2 linked regions of the Heyndrickxia acidicola genome follow. The protein of the gene in region 1 interacts with the protein of each later gene in a pairwise test. Links are inferred from orthologs where the notes say so. Each region holds a gene or a part of one and is shown in the gene's direction. Other genes may lie near its edges.

Region 1 (4,698 bases):
TTCTGGCACACTTTTTTTATTCATACTATTAATTCCTCCTTAACAAAAGTTTGTACGGTGGAAAGTCTTGTTATTATTTTATCACACAATATGGCCTATTTTACTTGGGAAAGTGGCATGGATTTCAATGGATTAAATGGAGAATGATTTTCATGTTTTCCTAAAATCCTGAAAAAATCGTTTTTATTAAAACTAACCTTTACTTTTTGTGAGTCTTTTTTACTATATAAGATCATTTTATTTCCAAAGTCTGAATGTCTGTATCTTTTGGCATGGCGCTTTATGAAAAACAGGAATATTAACCAAATATTTGTCTATTCACATATTCAAGGAAATCCTTTTTTGCCGATTCGAACAAATGATATAATGATGACTATGGAATAAAGAATGGAGGATTTATCTTAGTATGTACGATGTTCGTGAATGGCGGCATGCCTTTAAGCTTGACCCAAATAAGGAGATTAATGATACGGACCTGGAGAGAATTTGTGAATCAGGGACAGATGCCATCATCGTTGGAGGAACAGACACGGTTACACTGGAGGATGTGCTGAACCTTATGTCACGTATTAGAAGATATACTGTTCCGTGTGTACTTGAAGTTTCTAACCTTGAATCTATTACCCCTGGGTTTGATTTATATCTTATTCCATCTGTATTGAACAGCGGAGATGTCTCTTGGATTACAGGTGTGCATCATGAAGCGTTAAAAGAGTATGGAGAACTATTAAATTGGGACGAGCTGTTTGTTGAGGGATATTGTATTTTGAATGAAGATTGCAAAGCGGCCGAACTGACAAAAGCCCGTACCGATTTAACACAGGAAGATGTGGAAGCGTACGCCATGATGGCAGAAAACTTGTTTAAAATGCCTATTTTTTATATGGAATACAGCGGTCGTTATGGAAATGTCGATATGGTCAAGGCAGCTAAAAAACATTTAAGACACTCCAGGCTTTTTTATGGGGGAGGTATCCGCTCAAGCGAACAGGCGAAGGAAATGGGCGAGCATGCGGACGTCATTGTGGTGGGCAATGCAGTTTATGACGATCTTGAACAGGCATTAGGTACAGTCAGAGCGGTAAAATAATGTAACAATAAACCTTGAAAATAGATTATAATAAGAACAAATGTTCTAAATGGTGGTGAAGTCATGCAATTTTTAACAGATCGATTACTATCTGGATTGAATCCAGAACAGCAGGAAGCAGTAAAAACAACGGAAGGCCCCCTATTGCTTATGGCTGGAGCGGGAAGTGGAAAGACAAGGGTGCTGACTCATCGTGTGGCGTATTTGATGGTGGAGAAGGAAGTCAATCCTTATAATATCCTGGCCATTACGTTTACAAACAAAGCAGCTCGAGAGATGAGAGAACGTATAGCTGGAATTATGGGCGGTGCAGCTGAAGAGGTTTGGATTTCCACATTCCACTCCATGTGTGTGCGGATCTTAAGAAGAGACATTGACCGTATAGGCTTTAACCGGAATTTTACAATTCTTGACCCGACAGACCAGCAATCAGTTGTCAAATCCATTTTAAAGGATAAGAATATTGATCCTAAGAAATTTGATCCTCGATCAATCCTTGGAACTATTAGCAGTGCGAAAAATGAATTGGTGGATCCGGAAGAGTATTCCAAGCTGGCAGGGGGATACTACGATCAGGTTGTCAGTGATGTGTATACAGAGTATCAAAAAAGGCTCAGAAAGAATCAGGCACTGGATTTTGATGATTTAATCATGCTGACCATTCAGTTATTCACTAGAGTCCCAGAGGTTCTGACCTATTACCAGCGCAAGTTTCAATACATTCATGTGGATGAGTATCAGGATACGAACCGTGCGCAGTACATGCTTGTCAAGATGCTCGCTGCAAGATTTCAAAATCTTTGCGTGGTAGGCGATTCCGATCAGTCCATTTATCGCTGGCGCGGTGCGGATATTGCCAATATCTTATCCTTCGAGAAGGATTATCCTCGTGCAAAAGTTATATTGCTTGAACAAAATTACCGTTCTACAAAAAGAATTCTGCAAGCTGCAAATGAGGTTATCAAAAATAACCAAAATCGAAAAGCTAAAAACCTATGGACTGAAAATCAAGACGGGCCTAAAATTTCCTATTATCGCGCCGACAGTGAACAAACAGAGGCGCAATTCGTAGCCGGCAAGATAAAAGAAGCGGTTGCCTCCGGAAAACGAAAGCTTTCTGATATTGCTATTTTATATCGTACGAATGCCCAGTCACGTGTTATGGAGGAAGTACTCCTAAAATCAAACATTGAGTATAGCATCGTCGGCGGCATTAAATTCTATGACCGCAAGGAAATCAAGGATATCCTCGCTTATTTGCGTTTAATTGCTAATCCTAATGATGATATCAGTTTGCAGCGGGTCATTAATGTTCCAAAACGGGGAATCGGTTCTACTTCTATGGACAAGATTGCCCGTTATGCAGCAGATCAGGATATTTCTGTTTTTGCAGCCATCCAGGAAATTGATTTTATTGGAGTAAGCCCAAAGATCGCCAATGCTGCAAGGGAATTTTATGATCTTATTCATAATTACACTCAAATGCAGGAGTATCTATCTGTAACGGAGCTGGTTGAGGAAGTTCTGGAGAAGTCAGGATACAGGGACATGCTGAAGGCAGAGAAGACAATTGAATCCCAAAGCCGTCTTGAAAATATTGATGAATTCCTTTCTGTAACCAAAAACTTTGAGGAAAGCAGCGAAGATAAGAGCCTTGTTGCGTTTTTAACGGATCTTGCCCTTGTCGCAGATATTGACAGGATGGATGAGCAGGATGAAAAGGCTGATTCGATTGTCTTGATGACCTTGCATTCTGCAAAAGGGCTTGAATTTCCAATCGTCTTTTTAATCGGCATGGAGGAAGGCGTATTTCCTCACAGCCGATCTTTAATGGAAGAAGCAGAAATGGAAGAAGAACGCCGCCTCGCTTATGTGGGAATTACACGTGCTGAAGAAGAGCTGTATTTAACGAATGCAGGAATGAGAACTTTATTTGGACGCACTAATATGAATCCTGTTTCCCGATTTATTAATGAGATACCAGAGGAGCTGCTGGAGTCTGTCCATAAAGAAACCAAAGCTTCATCTTCTTTTGGTGCTCAGCGTTCCGTGCAGCCGGCGCGCCGACCGGCGGTTGTCCGTCCTGCACAAAATGCTTCTGCTGGAAGCACTGCGGATTGGAAGGTGGGCGACAAAGCTGCGCACAAAAAATGGGGCACTGGCACAGTGGTCAGCGTAAAGGGTGACGGCAAAAGTGTTGAGCTTGACATTGCTTTTCCTAGTCCTGTGGGCATTAAAAGGCTGCTGGCAGAGTTTGCACCTATTACAAAGGCATAATGCATCAGTTGTTTTTAGGGAAAGTGCCCATTTTATCCAAGAGAATTTCAGTCTTCATTCTGTTCATAAGGATGGAGGCTATAAATAGAAAGGGCTGTTGTTATGGAAATAAAAACCGCTGAAAAAAGGGTGAAAGAGCTTCATACTCTATTAAACCAGTACAGCTATGAATACCATGTAAAGGATCATCCAACTGTACCTGATTCGGAATATGACAGGCTCCTGAAAGAGCTGAATGATATTGAAGCTGAATACCCAGAGCTGATTACATCGGATTCTCCTACTCAGCGGGTAGGAGGTGAACCACAGTCAGCCTTTACAAAAGTGGAACACAGGACTCCGATGCTATCTTTGGCAAATGCCTTTAATGAAGAGGATTTACGTGATTTTGACCGCAAAGTAAGACAGGCAGCAGGAGAAGATTACGAGTATGTCTGCGAATTGAAAATTGATGGATTGGCGGTCTCACTTCGCTATGAAGACGGACTGTTTGTCCAAGGCGCCACTCGCGGAGACGGAACCATTGGAGAGGACATAACTGTCAATCTCAGGACAATCCGATCTATTCCTCTCAGAATAAAAGAACCTTTTTCTATCGAGGTGCGCGGCGAGGCCTATATGCCGAAAAAATCATTTGAGCAGCTGAACAGGGCGAAAGAAGAGAACGGAGAAGAGCCTTTTGCGAATCCTCGAAATGCTGCTGCAGGTTCATTGCGCCAGCTTGATCCGCGAATTGCAGCTTCAAGGAATTTAAGCATCTTTCTTTATGCCATCGGCGATCCCGGTGAAACAGGCGTCACCGCCCACAGCGCCGGCCTGGATTTGCTTGAAGACCTGGGATTTAAAGTAAATAAAGAACGCAAGCTTTGTAAAAATATTGATGAAGTGCTTGATTATATTAAAAACTGGACAGAAAAGCGGCCAGACCTTCCGTATGAAATTGATGGGATTGTCATCAAGGTGAACTCTCTTGCCCAGCAGCAGGAGCTTGGTTCAACAGTAAAAACCCCGCGCTGGTCCATTGCTTATAAGTTTCCTGCAGAGGAAGTCGTTACGAAATTGATCAGTATCGAACTAAATGTAGGAAGGACGGGCGTTGTAACACCCACTGCGGTTCTTGAACCTGTTCGGGTTGCAGGTACAACGGTTAAAAGAGCCTCCCTTCATAATGAAGACTTAATTCGTGAAAAAGATATTATGCTTGGCGATTATGTGGTAGTAAAAAAAGCAGGGGACATTATCCCGGAAGTAGTGAATGTTCTGACGGACAGAAGAACAGGTGAGGAGCAGGAGTTTAAAATGCCGACTCATTGCCCTGATTGCGAGAGTGA
Region 2 (4,719 bases), 1.1 Mb from region 1 along the record:
AATTGCTGCGAATGTGGTAGCTGAAATCAATGAAAGGGCTATTTTAAGCCTTGAGGCACCTGTACTTCGTGTTGCTGCTGCAGATACTGTTTATCCTTTCTCACAAGCTGAAACAGTTTGGCTTCCTAACTATAAAGATATTCTTGAAACAGCTAAAAAAGTTCTTACTTTTTAATTAAATACAATTGACTAAAAACGAGGGACCTGTTCAGATGAGCTTAGGCCTGACTGATTGATTCCTTTCAGGCAAGTCTCACTATATGGCTGGTTTATAAAGTAATAAGCAGGGTATGTAAAGTACTTGGCTTATGGAAGATTAAACTGAAGTCCCTCGTTCTTCTTTTTCAGTTTGGCTCTGCTAAGGCACAATGTTGATTTTGACTCAAAGGTGAGTGAAAATCAGCAGGCAAAATGAACGGAGCTTTCGTTAAATAATTTTAATGTTATAGGAGGGCGAAAACCTTGTCATTCGAATTTAGATTGCCAGATATCGGTGAAGGTATCCATGAGGGTGAAATTGTTAAATGGTTTGTAAAACCAGGCGATAAAGTGGATGAAGATGATGTACTATGTGAAGTACAAAATGATAAATCCGTTGTGGAGATTCCATCACCTGTTGCAGGTACGGTTGAAGATGTACTTGTGGCTGAGGGAACGGTTGCAGTTGTAGGTGACGTACTGGTTAAATTTGATGCACCAGGATATGAAAACCTTCAATTTAAAGGTGACCATGGTTCTGACGAGAGGGAAGAGCCAAAACAAGAAGAAAAAGCACCAGCTGAAGCAGCTAAAGAAGCGGTACAGCCTGAAGCAACATCTCAGGAATCAGTAAAGCCTGCTGAAGAAGCAGATCCAAACCGCAGAGTTATTGCCATGCCTTCAGTTAGAAAATATGCGCGTGAAAAAGGTGTGGACATTCGTTTGGTTGCAGGTTCCGGAGATAATGGGCGTGTAACAAAAGAAGACATCAATGCCTTTGTAAATGGTGGAGGAAAAGAACAAGCTCCAGCTGAAAATGCTGCAGCAGCAGCTCAAAAAACAGCACCTGAGACGGCGGCAGCTCCGACTCCAGCACCAATCCCAGAAGGCGAATTCCCTGAAACACGTGAGAAAATGAGCGGTATTAGAAAAGCCATTGCCAAAGCTATGGTAAATTCTAAACATACAGCTCCTCATGTTACATTAATGGATGAAGTGGATGTTACAAAACTCGTTGCACATCGTAAGAAATTTAAAGAAGTTGCTGCAGCTAAAGGCATTAAGCTTACTTTCTTACCTTATGTTGTAAAAGCATTGGTAAGTGCACTGCGTGAATATCCAGCTTTAAATACTTCCATCGATGATGCAAACGATGAAATTATTCATAAGCATTATTACAATATTGGAATTGCAGCTGATACAGATCGCGGCTTGCTGGTTCCTGTTGTGAAAAATGCCGATAGAAAATCCGTTTTCTCTGTTTCCAGTGAGATTAATGAACTAGCAGGCAAAGCACGAGATGGCAAATTGTCTGCCAATGAAATGAAGGGTGCATCTTGTACCATTTCCAATATCGGTTCTGCAGGAGGCCAATGGTTTACACCTGTCATCAACCATCCGGAAGTGGCTATATTGGGAATTGGTCGAATTGCTGAAAAACCTGTAGTAAAAAATGGTGAAATTGTGGTAGCACCTGTGTTAGCATTATCATTGAGCTTTGATCATCGAATGATTGATGGAGCAACTGCACAAAATGCACTAAACCACATCAAGCGTTTGCTGAACGATCCTGAATTATTACTTATGGAGGCGTAAACAAATGGTAGTAGGAGATTTTCCAATTGAAACAGATACTATAGTAATTGGAGCGGGACCAGGGGGATATGTTGCGGCGATCCGTGCTGCACAATTAGGACAAAAGGTAACAATTGTCGAAAAAGAAAATGTCGGCGGTGTTTGCTTAAATGTAGGATGTATTCCTTCAAAAGCATTAATATCAGCTGCTCATAAATACGAAACAGCAAAGCATTCCGACGATATCGGGATTACGGCTGAAAATGTAAAAGTTGACTTTTCAAAGGTACAAGAGTGGAAGGCAAGTGTCGTAAATAAATTAACAAGCGGTGTTGATGGTCTTTTGAAAGGAAATAAAGTCAACATTGTAAAAGGAGAAGCATATTTCGTTGATGCAAATACTCTCCGTGTTATGGACGATAAGTCAGCTCAAACCTATACATTCAAAAATGCTATCATTGCAACAGGATCACGACCAATCGAGCTTCCTACATTTAAATATACAAAGCGTGTAATTAATTCAACTGGGGCTCTTGCGCTTGAAGAAATTCCTGAGAAGCTTGTAGTCATTGGCGGCGGCTATATTGGCGTAGAACTTGGAACTGCCTATGCAAACTTTGGCACTCAAGTAACAATTCTTGAAGGCGGCAAAGAAATTTTGGGAACGGCTTACGAAAAGCAAATGACTTCACTTGTTTCCCGTAACCTTAAGAAAAAAGGCGTGGATATTGTAACAAATGCCTTAGCTAAAGGCGTAGAGGAAAGCGATAATGGAGTAGTTGTAAAATACGAAGTAAAAGGCGAAGAAAAAACAGTTGAAGCAGATTACGTTCTTGTCACAGTAGGACGCCGACCAAATACGGATGAACTCGGCCTTGAACAAGCTGGTGTTGAATTAACAGAACGTGGTCTTGTGAAAATTGATAAGCAGTGCCGTACGAATGTCTCCAGCATTTTTGCTATCGGTGATATTGTAGAAGGACCTGCATTAGCTCATAAAGCATCCTATGAAGGAAAAATTGCAGCTGAAGCTATTTCTGGCCATCCATCTGAAATTGATTATCTAGGAATTCCTGCTGTGGTCTTTTCTGAACCTGAACTGGCATCAGTTGGTTATACAGAAGCACAAGCAAAAGAAGAAGGAATTGAAGTAGTTACTGCTAAATTCCCATTCGGCGCAAATGGACGTGCCTTAGCTCTTAACAGTACAGACGGATTCCTTAAACTTGTTACAAGAAAAGAAGATGGTCTGGTTATTGGGGGGCAAATTGCTGGAGCAAACGCATCTGATATGATTGCAGAATTAGGCCTTGCTGTTGAAGCGGGTATGACCGCAGAGGATATTGCCATGACAATCCATGCTCATCCAACATTAGGCGAGATTACAATGGAAGCTGCTGAGGTAGCTCTAGGTTCACCTATTCACATTTTGAAATAAGCTTATACTATTAATGAAAAAGGCATTTTTGTTCTATTGAACAAGGATGCCTTTTTATTTTTATGCTGATTTTTAACTCGTTTGCTTGATTTTTCGAGTGGGTGAATTTGATACTTTTGGAGGTAATCCCTTTGTAAAAGTTCTTTGTCTAGTGGATGAAGTCAACTTTGGAGGAAGTAACCAGTGGGTAGAGTACTCCAAGGGGAGGATGAAGGCCCTTAGGGGAAGGTAGCAAATAGTTAGAGTCCTTTACAGTTGGGATGAATCCCATTTTGTGTTTCGACACCCTAAAGGACGGTCTTCATGACTTTTTTGTAATGAGCATAATAAACATTTTAACTATCAGTCGAGGCTTTCAATCTGCGCTTTGTTAAACAATTGTATTCCGCGTAGATTTGTCCAGTTTAATGCCTCCAGAGGTCTAGCCAAGCCGTTCATAAGAAGTAAGGACGCCTCATATGCCTGACTCGATGATCAAGCCTTCTCAGCTCTTTAATCTTCAGTTTATGCGCTTTCGTCTTAAGAGCCATAAGATAAGCAGTCAGAGAGCTTAAAGAGCAAACCTCTCTGACTGCGCGTCATTTGCTAGCAACCTATAATCAGACGCCATCCGTTTTTGTAAAAAAAATACAGGTTTTAAAAACTTCTTGCTAGTGCATATATTAATAAGAAAATGAAGTCATTCATTAAATGATGGTGAGAAGATGAAAAAATATGTCGCCTTTATATTTCAATTGATGATTTGGAGCGGGTTTAAATTAGCGGAATGGTTATCACATAGGGATCATACAGTTTACAAAGTGCTGATGTTTGCAGCTTTTTTCTACTTAGCCTTTTTATTAGCCAGAAGTATTTTGAAGTCCAATCGTCAGACACTTGTTATTACCGGTGCAAGCTTAGCCACATATGGATTGCTTCAATTATTTCTTCAGCAAGTATTGCCTCTGCCTATTTCATCATGATTGAAGTCTTTTTAAAAACGGGCTGTTATCAGCATAGATATCTTGCAGAGACTTATCATAATTGAAAATAGACACTAATTAATTTAATGTGACATACAATTTAGGCTTGAAATATTTAATGTGTTATATTATTATTAAAGAAACAAAATAAAACGCTTTCAAACGGGAGGGGAGTATACTGATGGGGATTATTGTCTGCCAATCATGTAATACTACAATTGACCATTTTGAAGATGAGAAAGTAACCATACTATATTCTAACTGCTGTACTTGTACGGATACGAAAGAAGAGGAATAGGGGACTTTTTAGGGAGAAGCGCCTTTTAAGGTGCTTCTGTTTTTTGAGGATTTGTAGATATGCTGGTTATATAATCTAATTCCTATTACACTAAAAAGCGGATGACAAAATCATCCGCTTTTTTAAAAATGCTAAACCTGTGAATATTGTTTCTTGTCTAGCTTCAGCGCCCCAATCGGCTATAGGATTTTTATGTCCCCTCAATAAGATAAGTCAACATCAGCTCGTGAACGGCCTCGCTGTGTTTC

Evidence for each region. The genes of interacting proteins can lie anywhere in the genome.
Region 2: the proteins of pcrA (region 1) and lpdA interact in binary tests that used the Escherichia coli proteins (3 or more experiments, as listed by UniProt). The link is inferred for Heyndrickxia acidicola from one-to-one orthologs.

The regions. Positions count from the first base shown.
Region 1 is NZ_KV440953.1:2,993,213-2,997,910, reverse strand. Bases 787-3,760 are described here. They hold pcrA (DNA helicase PcrA), read left to right. Parts: upstream 787-1,153; coding sequence 1,154-3,367; downstream 3,368-3,760. Other genes in these bases: ligA (NAD-dependent DNA ligase LigA), read left to right, coding at 3,470-3,760; pcrB (heptaprenylglyceryl phosphate synthase), read left to right, coding at 787-1,090. In the rest of the region: A5N88_RS26165 (hypothetical protein), read right to left, coding at 1-24; more of pcrB, read left to right, coding at 407-786; more of ligA, read left to right, coding at 3,761-4,698. UniProt on the Escherichia coli protein: A helicase with DNA-dependent ATPase activity. Unwinds DNA duplexes with 3'-5' polarity. Translocates on single-stranded DNA with 3'-5' polarity. Initiates unwinding more efficiently from a nicked substrate than double-stranded DNA.
Region 2 is NZ_KV440953.1:1,863,899-1,868,617, reverse strand. The notes cover bases 1,010-4,004. They hold lpdA (dihydrolipoyl dehydrogenase), read left to right. Parts: upstream 1,010-1,798; coding sequence 1,799-3,211; downstream 3,212-4,004. Other genes in these bases: A5N88_RS08745 (hypothetical protein), read left to right, coding at 3,916-4,004; A5N88_RS08755 (dihydrolipoamide acetyltransferase family protein), read left to right, coding at 1,010-1,794. In the rest of the region: A5N88_RS08760 (alpha-ketoacid dehydrogenase subunit beta), read left to right, coding at 1-175; more of A5N88_RS08755, read left to right, coding at 463-1,009; more of A5N88_RS08745, read left to right, coding at 4,005-4,173; A5N88_RS24260 (GapA-binding peptide SR1P), read left to right, coding at 4,355-4,471. UniProt on the Escherichia coli protein: Lipoamide dehydrogenase is a component of the glycine cleavage system as well as of the alpha-ketoacid dehydrogenase complexes.